Regions from separate parts of the Pseudarthrobacter sp. NIBRBAC000502771 genome, predicted to be linked through region 2. Evidence: predicted binding sites of a transcription regulator. Region 2 holds the regulator's gene; each other region holds the start of a gene.
The links. The regulator HrcA, encoded in region 2, represses chaperone genes, less so after heat shock. The targets are predictions, from matches to a motif close to TTNGCACTCGNNNNNNNCGAGTGCNAA.
Positions count from the first base shown of each region.

Region 1: the regulator HrcA is predicted to act here: its motif matches at 1,585-1,611, upstream of NIBR502771_RS11380 (FmdB family zinc ribbon protein).
Region 3: the regulator HrcA is predicted to act here: its motif matches at 1,936-1,962, upstream of groL (chaperonin GroEL).
Region 4: the regulator HrcA is predicted to act here: its motif matches at 2,610-2,636, upstream of NIBR502771_RS09125 (Hsp20/alpha crystallin family protein).

Region 1 is NZ_CP041187.1:2,420,936-2,425,142, forward strand. Features, by position in the region: gene NIBR502771_RS11370 (DUF4011 domain-containing protein) at 1-407, shown strand, start outside; gene NIBR502771_RS11375 (RcpC/CpaB family pilus assembly protein) at 419-1,147, opposite strand; gene NIBR502771_RS11380 (FmdB family zinc ribbon protein) at 1,257-1,529, opposite strand; gene NIBR502771_RS11385 (5-formyltetrahydrofolate cyclo-ligase) at 1,640-2,260, opposite strand; gene galU (UTP--glucose-1-phosphate uridylyltransferase GalU) at 2,366-3,271, shown strand; gene NIBR502771_RS11395 (GNAT family N-acetyltransferase) at 3,276-3,896, shown strand; gene NIBR502771_RS11400 (hypothetical protein) at 3,978-4,207, shown strand, end outside.
Region 2 is NZ_CP041187.1:3,119,339-3,123,545, reverse strand. Features, by position in the region: gene NIBR502771_RS14610 (16S rRNA (uracil(1498)-N(3))-methyltransferase) at 1-684, opposite strand, end outside; gene dnaJ (molecular chaperone DnaJ) at 687-1,814, opposite strand; gene hrcA (heat-inducible transcriptional repressor HrcA) at 1,901-2,914, opposite strand; gene NIBR502771_RS14595 (DUF3097 domain-containing protein) at 3,085-3,936, shown strand; gene NIBR502771_RS14590 (DUF4870 domain-containing protein) at 4,058-4,207, shown strand, end outside.
Region 3 is NZ_CP041187.1:185,824-190,030, reverse strand. Features, by position in the region: gene NIBR502771_RS00870 (LytR C-terminal domain-containing protein) at 1-310, shown strand, start outside; gene NIBR502771_RS00865 (cold-shock protein) at 376-582, shown strand; gene NIBR502771_RS00860 (ABC transporter substrate-binding protein) at 612-1,850, shown strand; gene groL (chaperonin GroEL) at 2,141-3,775, shown strand; gene NIBR502771_RS00850 (ribonuclease HI family protein) at 3,944-4,207, shown strand, end outside.
Region 4 is NZ_CP041187.1:1,954,654-1,958,860, forward strand. Features, by position in the region: gene NIBR502771_RS09115 (S9 family peptidase) at 1-2,008, opposite strand, end outside; gene NIBR502771_RS09125 (Hsp20/alpha crystallin family protein) at 2,711-3,133, shown strand; gene NIBR502771_RS09130 (NAD(P)H-hydrate dehydratase) at 3,329-4,207, opposite strand, start outside.

The sequences.
Region 1 (4,207 bases), 700 kb from region 2:
TTGACGACGACGTTGACCAGGCGCTCAATGGAATTGATTCTGCGCCGGCCGCGGGAGCTTCCTACCTGTCCCGGGATTCCGGCGCAGCACGGGACGGCGGCGGTGGACGCCAGGAGGCGGACCCCATGACTGAGGAAAAGAAGCCTGCAGACGGCAGGCCTGAGGAAAACGGCCGCGAGGAAGAGATGCGCCAGGACGAGAACGTGAACAAGCAGCCGGAAACAGCAGCTGATGGCGGAGTCCCTGCGGGGCCGGCCGCTCCCACCCCCACGTCCCGGACGGCTCCGGGTGGTACCGGGGCGGTCCTCCCCACCAAGGCCGCGGAGGACGATGCCCGCAGCTGGGGTGACCGCGAGGAGGACCACGACGCGTGGCTGAAGGAACAGAAGCCGCCGCACTGGGGCTGACCGCCACCAAGTCACTGCGGGCCGACCAAAACAAAGAACAGCCTGCCTTGGGTGGAGGCTCCGGCCAGGCGGGATGATTGTTCGGCCGTGGCTGCCACCACGATGAGGCCATCCGTCTCCGAGGTACCCAGCCATTGTCCGCTCTGGCCGCCCTTGTTGGAGGTCCACAGTACCGGGACGGCGGACGCCAATACTTCGGAGGGACCCTGCTGGTCGAACCCGTTGGCTGATGTGAGCACCACATTGATCAGCTGGCCGGGGGAGACCAGTTGGATGGACGAAGGGTCAGCCATTCGCAGTGGCACAGCGGCAGACCCCGGCGGCGTACCTGCTAGGAGCCCAGGGCCCACCAGCTGGGCATCGGACAAAAGTTGGCCCTTCCGCATCGGCGCGGCCAGCTGCTTGCCCTTGGCGGCGGCCTCATCCTGGAGGAAGCCATCGGCGACCATGCCGGGCGGCACCTGGACCCGCGCCACGTCCGCTTCGGTCACCGCTGTCCCCGCGGCCAGGTCGCGGGCAGCGGCCAGCGCAGTAGCTGTGGAGAGCGGGGCGGGGGTGACCTGCTGGACGGCGACAGCGGCGGCTGCTGACAGCAGCAGGGCAGCGGCAAGCCTGCGGTTGCGGTTCAGCCAGGCGGCGAGCCGGGCGGCAGGCGGACGCTTCCCGGGGCTGCGGCCGACGCCGCCAGTGTTCGTTGGATACCTGATGCCGGTGCGGCCACGGCGGGGGAATATGGGCATGCGCCCACGCTAGCTGTAGCCGCAACCGCCCGGGAGCCGGGACTGCGGCTATGTGGACAAAAGCGGCCGGCGCTGGAACGCGCCGGCCGCCGTCGAAAGAATTTGCCCGTTAGCTCGCGGCAGCTGCCGGTGCCGCCGCGGCGGGGGCGGCAGCGGGTGCGGACGGAGCCGAAGCCGGGGCGGGGGAGACGGAGCTGCCCTTGGAATCGCGGGAGTCCGTGCGGTAGAAGCCGGAGCCCTTGAAGACCACGCCAACGCTATTGAACTTCTTGCGCAACGTGCCCTGGCATTCAGGGCAGGATGTCAGGCTGCTGTCCGAAAACGACTGCACGATGTCGAAGGCGTGGCCGCAGTCCTTGCAGGCGTAAGCATATGTTGGCACTGGTGCTCCTCCTCTTGGGCAAACGAGAGGTCCCGTGCTGCCACATGGTTAACCATTAGCAGTCGCAGGGCCTGAGTGCTAATTCTATCACTGCGCCGCCGGCCGTGTGCTCAGGCCGCCCCGAACAGGGGCCGGTGCCCGGAGGGCGAAAGAACGGCCGGAACGGGCCGGTCGAACTCCTCTGCCGGGATGCTGCCGGCGGGCAGTAATTCATCGTCGTAGATAACAGCGGACAAAGGGATTTCCTTCCCGGCCGTGGCCAGGTGCCCCAGGAATTTGTCGTAGTAACCGCCGCCTTGGCCAATCCTGTTGCCGGCAAGGTCCACCGCTGTGGCCGGAATAAAAAGCACCGACGCATCGCCCGCGGTTTCGGGGCCATGGCGGTGCCCCGCAGGCTCCAAAATGGGGGCATAACTGCTGCGTTCGAAGCCGGTGTCCGGCGTCCAGAAAACCCAGCTCAGCTCCCGTGCGGGTTCGCACACCGGCAGCAGGAGCTTGTGCCCGCTGCGGTACAGGGCGTTGATCAGCGGCAGGGTGGGTGGCTCCTGGCCCACGCCAAGGTAGACGCACGCAATGCCAGGGCGGCCCTCCGTTACCGATCCGGCCCACGCGTCCCCGTGGGTGGCCAGAGCCAGGCCCGCTGCTTCAAGCTGGGCCGGCGCGAGGCCTGCCCGCCTGCGGCGATGACTGGCCCGGATCCCGTCCTTGATGGCGTTCGACTCCTGCAGCATGTTGTCCTCCCTGCGTCGCCCCGTGGTCCGCAGCCTGCAGCCCGGGTGCCGGCCCGTCGCACCGGTAGTTACTGAAATACTTGACGCTGACGTTAGATTAGTCCGGTGAACACCAGTAATCCCAGAGTCCGCAAAGCCGTCATTCCCGCAGCGGGCCTGGGCACCAGGTTCCTCCCTGCCACCAAGGCTATGCCCAAGGAAATGCTTCCCGTCGTGGACAAGCCTGCCATCCAGTACGTCGTGGAGGAAGCCGTCCACGTGGGCCTCAGCGACGTGCTGATGATTACCGGCCGCAACAAGCGGGCCCTTGAGGACCACTTCGACAGGGTGCCATCCCTCGAATCGACCCTCCGGGAAAAGGGCGACACCGAAAAGCTCGCGTCCGTCCAGGCAGCGAGCCAGCTGGGCGATATCCACTACGTGCGGCAGGGCGATCCGCACGGGCTGGGGCACGCAGTGCTCCGGGCAAAGCAGCATGTGGGCAATGAAGCCTTCGCTGTCCTGCTGGGCGATGACCTCATCGACGCCCGCGACGAACTCCTCAGCACCATGATCGACGTGCAGGCCCAAACCGGAGGGTCCGTCGTCGCCCTCATCGAAGTGGAACCGTCCCAGATCAGCGCCTACGGTTGCGCCGACGTCCAGGAGATCGACGGCGGAGACTACGTCCGGGTCAACCGGTTGGTGGAGAAGCCCTCGCCCGAGGAAGCGCCGTCCAACCTTGCACTGATCGGACGCTATGTCCTGCACCCCGCCGTGTTCGAAGTCCTTGAGCACACGAAGCCCGGCCGTGGCGGCGAAATCCAGTTGACCGATGCCCTCCAGGAACTGTCCACCGGTGACGGCGAGGGGCACGGAGTGTACGGCGTGGTGTTCCGCGGCCGCCGCTACGACACCGGAGACAAGCTGAGCTACCTCAAGGCCTGCGTCCAGCTGGCCATCGACAGCGAGGACCTGGGCCCGGGCCTGCGGGAATGGCTTCCGGGCTTCACCGCCGGCCTTTCCCGGTAGCGCCGTGCGCACTGGAACCATCTGGCCGGTCACCCTCGAGTGCGGCGACCTGGTCCTGCGGCCCATCCGGTACCGCGACAAAAAAGAGTGGACCGAAGTTCGATACCGGAACAGCGAGTGGCTGGCCCCGTGGGAGGCCTCCAACCCGGACCCGCAGGGCGGACTTCCTGACTACCGGCACATGGTGCGGTCCCTGAATATCCAGGCCGCCCAGGCCACCGCGCTTCCCTTCCTCATCACCGAGTGGAGGCAGGGTCTGCGGAGCCCGGCCATCGTGGGCCAGTTGACAGTGTCTTCGATCGTCTGGGGTTCGGCAATGATGGCCACGTTGGGCTATTGGGTGGACCAGTCCCGGGCCGGGCGCGGGATAGCCCCCACATCCGTGGCGCTGGTAACGGACCACTGCTTCCGGGCGCTCGGGCTGCACCGGATGGAAATCAACATCCGGCCCGAGAACGGCCCGAGCCTGCGGGTGGTGGAGAAGCTGGGGTTCAGGGACGAGGGCTACCGGCCCCGTTTCCTGCACATCAACGGCAAATGGGCTGACCACAGGTCGTTTGCGCTCACCTCGGAAGAGGTCCCGGAGGGCCTGCTGGGCCCGTGGCTGGCATCGCGCCGGTCATAAATCCAACGGTTTGCCTATGCGGACACGACACACCGCGGCTAATGCGGCCTGAGCAGGCATGATGCTCATACGGTTTTGAGTGTGGACTTCCCCCTTAGCAGCTCAGTGATCCTTGTGGTTGCCGTCGCGCTCTGGATTGTGTGGGTTGCCCCCTACGTCCTCCGGAACCGCCGGCAAAAGTTCCAGCCCGCCGTCGAGTTCCTCGCAGACGCCCCCGCCGATGAGCGGCCGGACCCCCAGTCCGGCCTGGTCCGAAACGTCGCCGCCCAGCAGGAGAAAGCCATGGAACCCAGGCAGAGCGCCGCATCCGC
Region 2 (4,207 bases):
CAGGGCAGTCACGGCACCTTTGTCGCAGAGTTTCGTTACTTCCCGCGGGCTGATTCCACCCTCCGGACCGACAATCAGAAGGACTTCCAGGATTCCCGTCCGGGCATTCCCCTGCCACTGTTCAAGGACAGCACGCAGCGGGCGCACTGCGTCTTCGTGCAGGATGACTGCCAGGTCAGCGGCCTCCACTGCAGCGGACAGCCCTGCTGTTTCAACCGCTGCCCGGACTTCGGGAATCCAGGCCCGCCGGGCCTGTTTGGCGGCTGCCGCCACGGCGGATTCCCACTTGGCGTGGGCGCGGGCGGCCCTGTCGCCCTTCCAGCGGACGATCGACCGTTCCGACTGCCACGGTATGACGGCGTCGATCCCCAGTTCGGTGGCCGTCTCGATCGCCAGCTCGTCACGATCTCCCTTGGCCAGCGCCTGGACCAGCACCAGCCGTACGTCCGGCATTTCATCCGTGGCCACGGCACCGCACTCCACTTCAAGGCCGGAGGGTGCAGCGGAGACGACCTTTCCGGTCATGCGGGTGCCGGCCCCGTCGACGATGTCCACCGGCTCTCCCGGCGACAGCCGTTTAACCGTGACTGCGTGGCGTGCCTCGGAACCGTCCAGGACAAAGTGGCCGCCGGGGGCCATTCCGGCCAGCGACCCGGCGGGTGTGAAGAAGACGGGATTGCTCACCGCTACAGGTTACCGAACCGGTCCCGGAGCTTGGCGAACATGCCGCCGCTGGCAGCGAGCTTTCCCTCTGTGATCTGTTCCCCGCGAAGCTTGGCGAGCTGCCGGAGGAGGTCTTCCTGCGCCGGGTCGAGCTTGGCCGGGGTGTCCACCTGGAGGTGGACCTTCAGGTCCCCGCGGCCGTAGCCGCGCAGGTGGGTGACACCAAGGCCGCGCAGGGTGATGACCTCGCCGGACTGTGTTCCCGGCTTGACGTCGATGTCCTGGGTGCCGTCGAAGGTTTCCAGGTTGACGTCGGTGCCCAGGGCAGCGGCAGTCATGGGGATGTGCAGGGTGGCGTGCAGGTCGTCGCCTTCCCGCACATAGGTGGCGTCATTGTTGACGCGGATTTCCACGTACAGGTCGCCGGCGGGGCCGCCCGCCGGGCCGGCCTCACCCTGCCCGGAGAGCTGGATCCTGGTTCCGGTGGCTACGCCGGCGGGGACTTTGATGGTCAGTGAACGCCGGCTGCGGATCCGGCCCTGGCCGCTGCATTCGTTGCAGGGGTCCTTGATGACGGTGCCGAAGCCTTCGCAGGTGCCGCAGGGGGCCGCAGTCATGACCTGGCCCAGGATGGAGCGGACGGCCCGCTGGACCTGGCCGCTGCCGCCGCAGATGTCGCAGCGCTCGGGGTGGGTGCCGGGCCGGCAGCAGGATCCCTCACAGGTGGGGCAGACCACGGCGGTGTCCACTTCGAGCTTCTTGTTCACGCCGAACACGGCGTCGCGAAGGTCGATCCGGACGCTGATGAGGGCGTCCTGGCCGCGGCGGACACGGGAAGCCGGGCCGGAGCTGCCCCCGGCGCCGAAGAAGGTGTCGAAGATGTCCTGGAATGCGAAGCCCTGGCCCGCGTAGCCGGCTCCGCCGAAGCCGTTGTCCGTGCCGTTCTCGTTGCCCGTGGTGTCGTAGATCCGCCGCTTCTGGGGGTCGGAGAGGACCTCGTAGGCGTGAGTTACTGCCTTGAAGCGTTCCGAGGCATCCTCACCGGGGTTTACGTCCGGGTGGAGGGTGCGGGCCAGTTTGCGGTAGGCCTTTTTGATCTCTTCGCCCGTAGCTTCGGGTGAGACTCCAAGGACGTCATAGTGGCTGCTCAAAGTTCGTATCTCTTCCTTGTTGTACTGCGTTCAGTCGGGCGGCCCGGCCCGTTGTTCCCGGCCGGAACATGCTCCGGCCGCGCGGGTCAGGGCCCCAAAATCCTGGAAAGGTACCGGGCCACTGCCCGGACGGCGGCCATGGTGGTGGGGTAGTCCATCCTGGTGGGCCCGAGGATTCCTACCTTGGCGACGCTGTCGGGGCCGTAGCCGGTGGCCACTACCGACGCTTCGGCCAGGCCGTCGTAGGGGTTTTCCCTTCCGATGCTGACGGCAACGCCGCGGTGGTCCTGGGCCATCTCGCTCAGCAACCGCAGCATCACCACCTGCTCCTCGAGGGCCTCGAGCACGGGACCGATGCTGAGGGGGAAGTCAACGTTTGACCGGGCCAGGTTGGCTGTCCCGGCCATGACCATCCGGTCCTCCCTGGTGTTTTGCGCCAGCCCCTCGAGGCCAAGTGCCAGGGCGTGCGCAGCCTGCCGCTGTGCCTGTGCCGTGCCGGCCACGACGGAGGGAAGCGCCGTGGCAAGCCGGCTCAGCGGCGTCCCGGACAGTGCGGCGAGGAAACGCGTGCGGAGTGCTGCCACTGCGTCGTCGCTCAGGTCCTGGCCGACGTCGATGACCCGCTGCTCCACCTTGCCGCTGTTGGCAATGAGGACCACCAGCACCTTGCGGGGGGCAAGCAGCACGAATTCGATGTGGCGCACCAAGGCCTTGCTGAGGTGCGGGTACTGGACCACAGCCACCTGGTTGGTCAGCTGCGACAGCAGCCGGACGGTGCGGTCCAGGACGTCGTCGAGATCGTCTGCGCCTTCAAGGAGGGACTGGATGGCCCGGCGTTCGGCCGCCGACAGCGGTTTGACCGCCGAGATCTGGTCAACGAAAAGCCGGTAGCCCTTGTCCGTGGGAATCCGCCCTGCACTGGTGTGGGGGGCCGTGATTAATCCCTCGTCCTCAAGGGCCGCCATGTCATTCCGGATGGTTGCGCTGGAAACCCCAAGGTGGTGCCGCTCAACCAGGGCTTTCGACCCAACCGGCTCGCGGGAGTGGACGTAGTCCTCCACGATGGCCCGCAGCACTTCCAGTTTGCGTGGCTCGCTCACTCTCCACCTCCATCCATGGTGCAGGGCCCATGCCCCGCCAGATGCCACCTTGTTAGCACTCGACATGCCTAAGTGCTAACAGTCTATTATGCCTTGGCCCGTTGTTAGCATTGGTACCGCTCCGGGCGAAATTCCGGTGCGGAGGACCTAGCGCTAGGCGGATCGAATCCATGGATTACCAAAACTGGGGGCCCCGCGGCATTTCCGCCCCGGCCAAGTCGGAATTGCCCGAGGTGCCGGTGGAGCGGGGCATGGTGCTGGAGGATGTGCAGTCAGGCTGGGTAGGCGCCGTGACGCGGGTGGAAAAGTCCGGAGGGATGCACGTGGTTGCCCTGGAGGACCGCCGCGGGAAGTCCCGGTCCTTCAAGCTGGGCTTCGGTTTCCTCCTGGAGGGCCGCCCCATCAGGCTCATACCCCCGGCGCCGCGGCCGGCTGCCGGCGCTCCGGTTGCCGGCAGGACGGCCTCCGGTTCTGTCCGGGTCGCCGGCCAGCGGGCCCAGGTGGCCAAGGCAAGCCGCATCTGGGTGGAGGGCAAGCACGACGCCGAACTCGTGGAAAAGGTCTGGGGCGACGACCTTCGGGTGGAAGGCATCGTCGTCGAACCCCTGCATGGCATCGATGATCTGGCGGCGGCGGTTGCCGGCTTCAACCCCGGTCCCGGCCGGCGGCTCGGCGTCCTTGTGGACCACCTCGTTCCGGATTCCAAGGAGTCCCGCATTGCCGACGCGGTCATGGCATCCCCCGGCGCGGCCGGGAATGTCCTGATCGTGGGACACCCCTATGTTGACGTCTGGCAGGCCATCCGGCCGGCGGTCCTGGGCATCGACAAGTGGCCGGCCGTGCCCCGCGGACAGGATTGGAAGACCGGGATCCTCAAAGCCTTCGGCTGGCCGCATGCGACCAAGGAAGACATCGGCCTCGGATGGCAGAAGCTGCTGGGCGCCGTACGCACCTACGCCGACCTGGAAGCATCGCTGCTGGGGCGGGTTGAGGAAGTCATCGACTTCCTCACCGTGCCCTGAGGGGCGGACACCGCGCCGGAAGCCAGTATTCTTGGTAGTGCAATGCCGCCTTTTTCAGGGGCATTGCACTACGCGCCCGTATTTGACGTCAGCACCACTTGCATCTCCGAAGGAACAGACTGTGGCAGAAAACGCACGTGATCACAGGGATGGCCAGGGCCGCTCCGAGTACCATGGCGTCCCCGCCAATGCCCTGCCGCTCACGGCCAGCGAAGACCGCCAATGGGCCACGCTGGCACATTTCGGCGGGATCCTTGGCTGTGTCCCCTCG
Region 3 (4,207 bases), 1.5 Mb from region 2:
AGCGCCCACGTCGTCGGCCACCCAGCAGGCCGTGGTCGACAGGACGCAGGCAGTGGCTGTCTACAACGCCGCCGGCACGGCCGGGCTGGCCAGCCGGGTGGGCGGCACGGTCCAGGCCGACGGCTGGCGGCTCGGCCCGGTGGGCAACTGGTCCGGCGCCCCGCAAAAGTCCTCCGTGATTTTCTATGCCGGCCCCCAGCAACTGGCCAGTGCCCAGGAACTCGCCGGGCTGTTGAATATCCCCACCGTTGTGAGCAGTACCGAGTTCCAGGTACCACTCGTCGTGGTCCTTGGCCCGGGTTACCGGTAGCCGCACCCCGTCCAGTTACGCCGGTCTGGTCTCCACCCGGCCCCCGATGGAAAGAGTTGTTGATCATGGCACTGGGAACCGTCAAATGGTTCAACGCTGAAAAGGGCTACGGCTTCATCACCGTTGACGGTTCCGGTGATGACATTTTTGTCCACTGGTCCGCCATCCAGGGGGAGGGGTACCGCGCCCTGGCCGAAGGCCAGCGGGTCCAGCTCGATGTCGGCGAGGGCGAAAAAGGTCCGCAGGCGGAAAACGTCCGGCACGCGCAGTGATGCCCGCATTGCGTCCCGGAGCCCGAGCCATGCCGGTACTCGCGCTGTCACTGGGAGCCGTCCTTTCGCTGGGTGCATGCGCCGGCACCGGCGGCAACGCCAGGGTGGAACCGGCCGAGGCTTCCGGCGACGGTGTGCTCCGGGTGGGCGTCATCCTGGACAACTCCGGTGACAACGCCTTCCTCAACGCCCCGCAACTGGCTGCCGCCAGGCTTGCCATCCAGGACATCAACGCCGCCGGCGGACATAAAGGCCGGCCAGTGGAGCTCCTTCCGGTGCACCCGGACCAGGACACGGCGAAGCAGGCAAGCGACGCAGCGGCGGCCAAAGCGGACGTGGTGATCGGGCCCACCGACTCCAGCCACGCCCCGGCAGCAGCGGACATCCTGTCCCGCGCACACATCCCCCTGATCTCGCCGGCCAATACCGCTGCCGGTCTTACCGGGCTGGCGAGCGGAGGCTACTACTTCAGGACCGCAGCAGCCGACGTCGCGCAAGGACCCGTGCTGGCCAAACTTGCCAAGGACGCCGGCGCCGCCACGATCAGCGTGCTGTACCAGGAAGGCTCCTACGGCAAGGACCTCTCCGGAGCAGTCTCGGAGGCAGCCAAAGGGGCCGGACTCACGGTCCTGCCGGGCGCCCGTTTCAAAGCCGGTGCTGCCGCCGAGGCCGCCCGCTCCGCGTCCAAGGCCAAGCCGGACGCCGTCGTCGTGATTGCCCGCGAGGGTGCACGGGACGCCCTGGTGGAGCTGAACAGTGCAGGCGTTGCCGGCTCCCGGATCATCCTCAGCGACGGCGCGTTTGCCCGCTACGGGTCCGGGCTCGCACCCGGGACACTCGAAGGTGCCCGCGCCGTCGTGCCCGGGCAGCTGCCCGGCGCTGCGTTCCAGGCGAAACTGCTGGCCGTTGACCCGGCACTCAAGGATGTCTCCTTCGCCGCTGAAACTTACGACGCCGTCACACTGGCGGCCCTGGCCGCGGCCCGTGCACAGGATGACGCCGGCCGCTCCATTGCCGCGAACCTGGTCCCGGTCTCCGGGGGAACGGCTTCCTCCGGTGCCGGCGCGCCGGCCGCCCCCTGCCTGAGCTACAAGGAGTGCCTCGGTGGTCTCGCAGGCAGCCCGGACATCAATTACGACGGCGAATCGGGCCCGGTTGCCTTCGATTCCAATGGGGACATCACCTCGGCCGCTTTCTCCGTGTACACCTTCGGGGCCGACAACAACCCCTCTCTGTCCGGCCGGGAGACGGCGGGCCACTCCGGCTGATCGCCCTGGGCGAAGCGGACCCTGCCTGCGGGGCGTTACGCGTCTTTTCGCTTGCACTCTCACCTGGGGAGTGCTAATTATTGACTTAGCACTCTGACGTACCGACTGCTAAAGCAACGCCTGGTTCCGGCCGGCAGCGCACGGCACCGGTCGACGAGCGAAAGAAACACCTCACTTCAGTGAGATCCCCGCCCGGAGGCATACAGAGGCCCCCGGCAAAGGATCGTCCGTCGCGGGCACTGCAGCGAAGGTTCATTCTTAACGACTGTCCCGAAAGGACTATTGCCGTTATGGCCAAGATCATTGCATTTGATGAAGAGGCACGCCGCGGCCTTGAGCGTGGCCTGAACACCCTCGCCGACGCCGTTAAGGTCACCCTCGGCCCGCGTGGACGCAACGTCGTCCTCGAAAAGAAGTGGGGCGCCCCCACGATCACCAACGATGGTGTCTCCATCGCCAAGGAGATCGAGCTGGACGATCCTTACGAGAAGATCGGCGCCGAGCTGGTCAAGGAAGTTGCCAAGAAGACCGACGACGTTGCCGGTGACGGCACCACCACGGCAACCGTCCTGGCCCAGGCCCTGGTTAAGGAAGGCCTGCGCAACGTTGCTGCCGGCGCCGACCCGCTGTCCCTCAAGCGCGGCATCGAGAAGGCCGTTGACGCCGTCACCGCCGAACTGCTGAACTCCGCCAAGGAAATCGAAACCAAGGAAGAGATCGCGGCCACCGCCTCCATCTCCGCCGGTGACGACGAGATCGGTGCCCTCATCGCCGAAGCCCTGGACAAGGTGGGCAAGGAAGGCGTCATCACGGTCGAGGAATCCAACACCTTCGGCCTGGAGCTGGAACTCACCGAAGGCATGCGCTTCGACAAGGGCTACATCTCCGCCTACTTCGTCACCGACGCTGAGCGCCAGGAAACGGTCCTCGAGGATCCGTACATCCTGATCGTCAACTCCAAGATCTCCAACGTCAAGGAACTGGTTGCTGTCCTGGAGAAGGTCATGCAGTCCAACAAGCCGCTGCTGATCATTGCCGAGGACATCGAGGGCGAGGCCCTGGCCACCCTGATCGTGAACAAGATCCGCGGCACCTTCAAGTCCGTCGCCGTCAAGGCTCCGGGCTTCGGCGACCGCCGCAAGGCCCAGCTCGCCGACATCGCCGTCCTCACCGGCGGCCAGGTCATCTCCGAGGAAGTTGGCCTCAAGCTGGAGACTGCCGGCCTGGAGCTCCTGGGCCAGGCCCGTAAGGTAGTTGTCACCAAGGACGAGACCACCATCGTCGAAGGTGCCGGCGACGCCGACCAGATCGCCGGCCGCGTTTCCCAGATCCGCGCCGAGATCGAGAACTCCGACTCCGACTACGACCGCGAGAAGCTGCAGGAGCGCCTGGCCAAGCTGGCCGGCGGCGTTGCAGTCATCAAGGCCGGAGCCGCAACCGAGGTTGAGCTCAAGGAGCGCAAGCACCGCATCGAAGACGCAGTGCGCAACGCCAAGGCTGCCGTTGAGGAAGGTATCGTCGCCGGTGGCGGCGTGGCCCTGATCCAGGCCGGCGCCAAGGCATTCGCCAACCTGCAGCTCTCCGGCGACGAAGCAACCGGCGCCAACATCGTCCGCGTTGCCATCGACGCGCCGCTGAAGCAGATCGCCTTCAACGCCGGCCTCGAGCCGGGCGTTGTGGTCGACAAGGTCCGCGGCCTGCCCGCCGGCCACGGCCTGAACGCAGCAACCGGCGAGTACGTCGACCTGCTGGCTGCCGGCGTCAATGACCCCGTCAAGGTGACCCGCTCTGCCCTGCAGAACGCGGCCTCCATTGCCGGCCTGTTCCTCACCACCGAAGCAGTGGTTGCTGACAAGCCGGAGAAGGCTGCAGCACCCGCCGGTGGCGACGACATGGGCGGCATGGGCGGCATGGGCGGCTTCTAAGCCTCCCGGCCGGGACCTGCCCGCCAAACCGCAAAGTGCGGCCCCCTCTTCGGAGGGGGCCGCACTTTCCGTTATGGCGGGGATCCTGTTGCGGCCGGAACCGCATCCGGTGGACACCCCGCTGCGGAGGCAGGGCCGGGTGTCGGCCGCTTCTGGCAGGATGGACCAGTGACGATTACTGCAGCGGCTGATGGTTCGGCCTTGGGAAACCCCGGCCCGGCCGGCTGGGCCTGGTATGTGAATGACGATTGCTGGCGTGCCGGCGGCTGGCCCCACGGGACCAACAACCAGGGGGAGCTGATGGCTGTCCTTGACCTCCTGCGCGCTACCGCGCACCTGCCGGGGGAAGACCTCCGCATCCTCTGCGACAGCCAGTACGTGATCAATTCCATTACCAAGTGGATGCCGGGATGGAAGCGCAAAGGATGGCGC
Region 4 (4,207 bases), 1.2 Mb from region 2:
CCCGGGTGTCGTTGAAGGACGTCACGGCGGCGATCCTGGGGTAGGACACCTCCCGCACGTTCTCGTAGGGGGAGTAGGACTTCATGTAGGCGTAGGCCTGGGGATCGGTGATCGGGTTGCCCCACTCTTCCCACTCCAGCGCGGAGAGCGGCAGGTCCGGGTCCAGGATGCTGGTGAGCGGGTCCACGAACGGCACCTGCGCCACAATGGCGGCGTACTTTTCGGGTGCCATGTTGGCAATGGCGCCCATCAGCAGCCCGCCCGCGGAGCCTCCAAGCGCTGCGATCCGGGCCGGGTCCACCCATCCGGAGCCTGCCAGCCAGTCAGTGGCGTCCACGAAGTCGGTGAAGGTGTTCTTCTTGGTGAGCTTCTTGCCGTCCTCGTACCAGTGCCGGCCCAGCTCGCCGCCGCCGCGGATGTGGGCGATCACGAACACGATGCCGCGGTCCAGCAGCGACAACCGTGCGATGCCGAAGCCCGGGTCCATGCTCATTTCATAGGAGCCGTACCCGTAGACCAGGCCGGCCGCCGTCGAATCCCGCTTCACGCCCTTGTGCCGCAGGACGGACAGCGGGATGCGGGTGCCGTCGCCGGCGGTGGCCCATTCCCTGGTGGCCACGTAGTCGCTGCCGTCGTAGCCGCCCAGGACCGGGCTTTCCTTGCGCAGCAGCAGCTCGCCGGCCGGCTGCTCCGAGGTGGGCAGGACGAAATCGTAGATGCGCGACGGCGTGAAGTAGGACGTGTAGCCCAGCCGGATGACGGGGGATTCGTAGTCCGAGCCGCCCACGCCGGCGGTGTAAAGCTCCTCATCGAAAGCCGGTTCCACGGGCTCCTGCTGGGCGGGCGTGCCCAGGCCGGCCAGTCCCATCACCTGCACCCGCTCGATGGTGTCCTTGCGGATGGACACCACCAGGTGCGTGGCGGTGACGCCGGCGCCGTTGACGCGCACGTCGTCGGAATGCCCGACGACGGTCTGCCAGGTCTGTTCGGCCAGCGGCTTTTCCAGCTCGGCCGGGTCCGCCAGGGAGACCATGGAGTTGATGGCACCGCGGTTGTGCGTGAGCAAGATGCGTTCCTGCCCGTCGAGCAGGAAGGGTTCGGCCTCATACAGGACGCGCTCGTTGCGGGAAATGACCGTGGTGATGGCGCCGGCGGGATCGTCGAAGCGCAGCAGCCTGGTTTCGCTGTACTCCGAGCATCCGATCCCCAGTACCAGGTGGCGCCGGTCCGCGGAGAGTTCGAAGCCCAGCCACATGGCCGCGTCGTCCTCCTGGTACACCACCAGGTCCTCCGACACAGGGGTGCCAAGGACGTGCGCCTTCACCTGGTAGGGGCGCCAGGACTCGTCTACCACGGTGTAGAAGAGACGGGTGCCGTCCGGGGAGAATGCCACCCCGTAGAAAATGTTTTCAATGACATCCGGCAGCAGTTCGCCTGTGCGCAGGTCCTTGATCCGCAGCGTGAAGCGTTCGTCGCCGGCATTGTCCACCGCGTAGGCGTACAGGTTGCCATCCACGGTGACCGCTGTACCGCCCACGGAGAAGAACGGCTTGCCTTCGGCCTCCACATTGCCGTCCAGCAGGATCTCCTCACCCGGGATCTCCACCCCGGCCTCTACAGCCGGAGGCGTCCAGTCGGCCACCTTGTCCCCGGAGTCCTGTGCCTTAACCCGGCAGTGGATGCCGTACTCCTTGCCCTCCGCCGAGCGGCTGAAGTACCACCAGCCGTCCTTGCGGTGCGGGACGGACAGGTCGGTTTCCTGGGTGCGGCCTTTGATCTCCTGGAAAATGGCCTCCCGGAGCGGTTCCTGGTGCGCCGTGACGGCTTCCTGGTAGGCGTTTTCGGCCCGCAGGTGCTCCACCACCTCCGCCGATTCCTTGTCCCGCAGCCACTCGTAGTTGTCCACGAAGGTCTCCCCGTGGTGGGTGCGCTCGGTGGGGATCTTTTTGGCGGCCGGGGGAGCCGGGACCGCAGTGCCGGCGGAATCCTGCAGGGAAGTGGAGGTCATGGATTCAATATATCCACCACCCCCGCGGGCCAGGGGGCCGTTCGCTGTCGGGGGAGACGCCCTTGGCTGGAAGAGGGCGAAAGACCCTGGGTCTCATCCTCCCGGTCCGGGACTGACGGATCCGCACGTTGGCACCCCCCGCCGTCGTGATGCTCCATCACCTATGGCTCCTAAAACCGGCGTTTAGGGACCAAAGCTGATGGAGCAACCGGGGAGGAGAGGGTGGTTGCAGGCGGACCGCAAGCGTAGGCTGGGCAGTCCAAGGCACATCCGCCCAGCGTGAGAAGGGAAGTTCATGACCATCCCGCCAGTGCACGAACCTGAGCCGTTCCCGCCGGAACCGGGCCCGGAGCCCACCTCCCCGGACCCTACCCAGCCGCACCCTCCCGGCCCGCCATCCCCGAATCCGTTCCCCGCACCGGCGCCTCCGGGACCGCTTCCCGTCCCGGATCCCGGCCCGGCGCCGCTCCGCCCGGACCCCACCCGGGACTGACCGCCAACCTCAAAGGGCCCTTCCGCTGCCTGCCCGTGCACGGCTGGGAGGGCCCTTTTCCATGCCCGCGGTGGCCGGAAAATTCTCCGGAATCCGCTGCTGGAAACCCTTGCGGACCTGGTTCTCCAGTGCTAAAAAATCTATATCAGCCACCATAGATCGGCTGATACGGGAATGATGTTGGACCATCTCTTACGAGGAGGGAAGCCATGTTGATGCGAACCGATCCGTTCCGCGAGCTGGACAGGCTGGCCCAGCAGGTCCTCGGCACGGCTGCACGCCCGGCGGCGATGCCGATGGATGCATGGCGAGAGGACCAGGAATTCGTCGTGGCCTTTGATTTGCCCGGTGTCTCGGTGGACTCGGTGGACCTGGATGTTGAACGGAATGTCCTGACGGTGCGGGCCGAACGCCCGGACCCCGTGGGCAAGGACACCGAATTGGTCGCCTCTGAACGGCCGCGCGGCGTCTTCAGCCGCCAACTGATCCTCGGCGACACGCTGGACACTGACCACATCAAGGCCAGCTATGACGCCGGCGTCCTGACGCTGCGGATCCCGGTTGCCGAAAAGGCCAAGCCGCGCAAGATCGAGATCGAAACGAAGGGGGCAAAGCAGGAAATCGCCGCTTAGTTTCACCACAGGACCGGGAGGCGGGCACATCTGTTGACTGCCTTTTTGGGGCGAATCGCCATTCTGTGCACGCCACAGCGCCAGACAGCGCATCGGCAGCGTAAGCCTTACCCTCCCGCCACGGTGGCCCCCGGTTTCGGCCGGGGGCCATCCATGTCCCAGGACTCCCGCTGCGGGCGTGCTGCGGCTAGGCGTTCAGACGCTGAGTTCCAGCATCAGCGCGGGCAGTTCATCCGCCAGCTCGCGGGCCAGGAATCCCAGGGGACCCATCCTGCTGGCCAGCCGGTCCGCCGCGGCTGCGTGCAGGTGCGTACCCCAGCAGGCTGCCTGTGCGCAGGTCGTGCCCCGCGCCCGGAGCCCGGCAATCGCCCCCGCCAGCACGTCGCCGCTGCCGGACGTTCCCAAACCGCCGTACCCGGTGGTGATCTTCCACAGGCCGGGGCCGTCCGCATCGGGCCCCGTTGGCTTGCTGACCAGGCCCTGGCAGCTGACCACGGCACCAAACCGTTCAGAGATGCCGGCGACGTCCCGTTCGAGGTCCGCCACGTCCCGTCCCAGCAGGATGGCCGCTTCCGTGGGATTGGGTGTGAGAATCAACCGGCCGCGCCAAGGGTCCAGCTGGTCCTCCAGGTGCACCAAGGCGGCCAGTGCGTAGGCATCGAGGACGACGGCGGGGCCTCCTTGGCTGCCGTCGGAAGCGCCGGACGTGCCGTCCCCGCCACGGCCTGCCTCGCGGCTCAGCAGGGCCTGCAGCAGTTCGGCGGCCAGGTCAGGGTCGTCCAGGCCGGGCCCGACCAGCACGGTGTCTGCCCGGTCAAGGTAGGAGGAGATGCCGTCGAGTTCGGCCTTGACCGAGCCGCCGGACGTTTCCGGCATGGCAATGGCCCCACATTCCGGTACCGCCACCCCAAGTTGCACGGCCACCGACCCCGCCACTGCCAGCGTAAGTTTCCCCGCTCCCGCACGCAGCGCTGAAACGCCCGCCAGCAGTGCCGCGCCAGGGGTGGAGCGGGCGCCGCCCACCACCAGCACCGAGCCGCGGGAATACTTGTCAGCTCCCGGTGCCGGCAACCG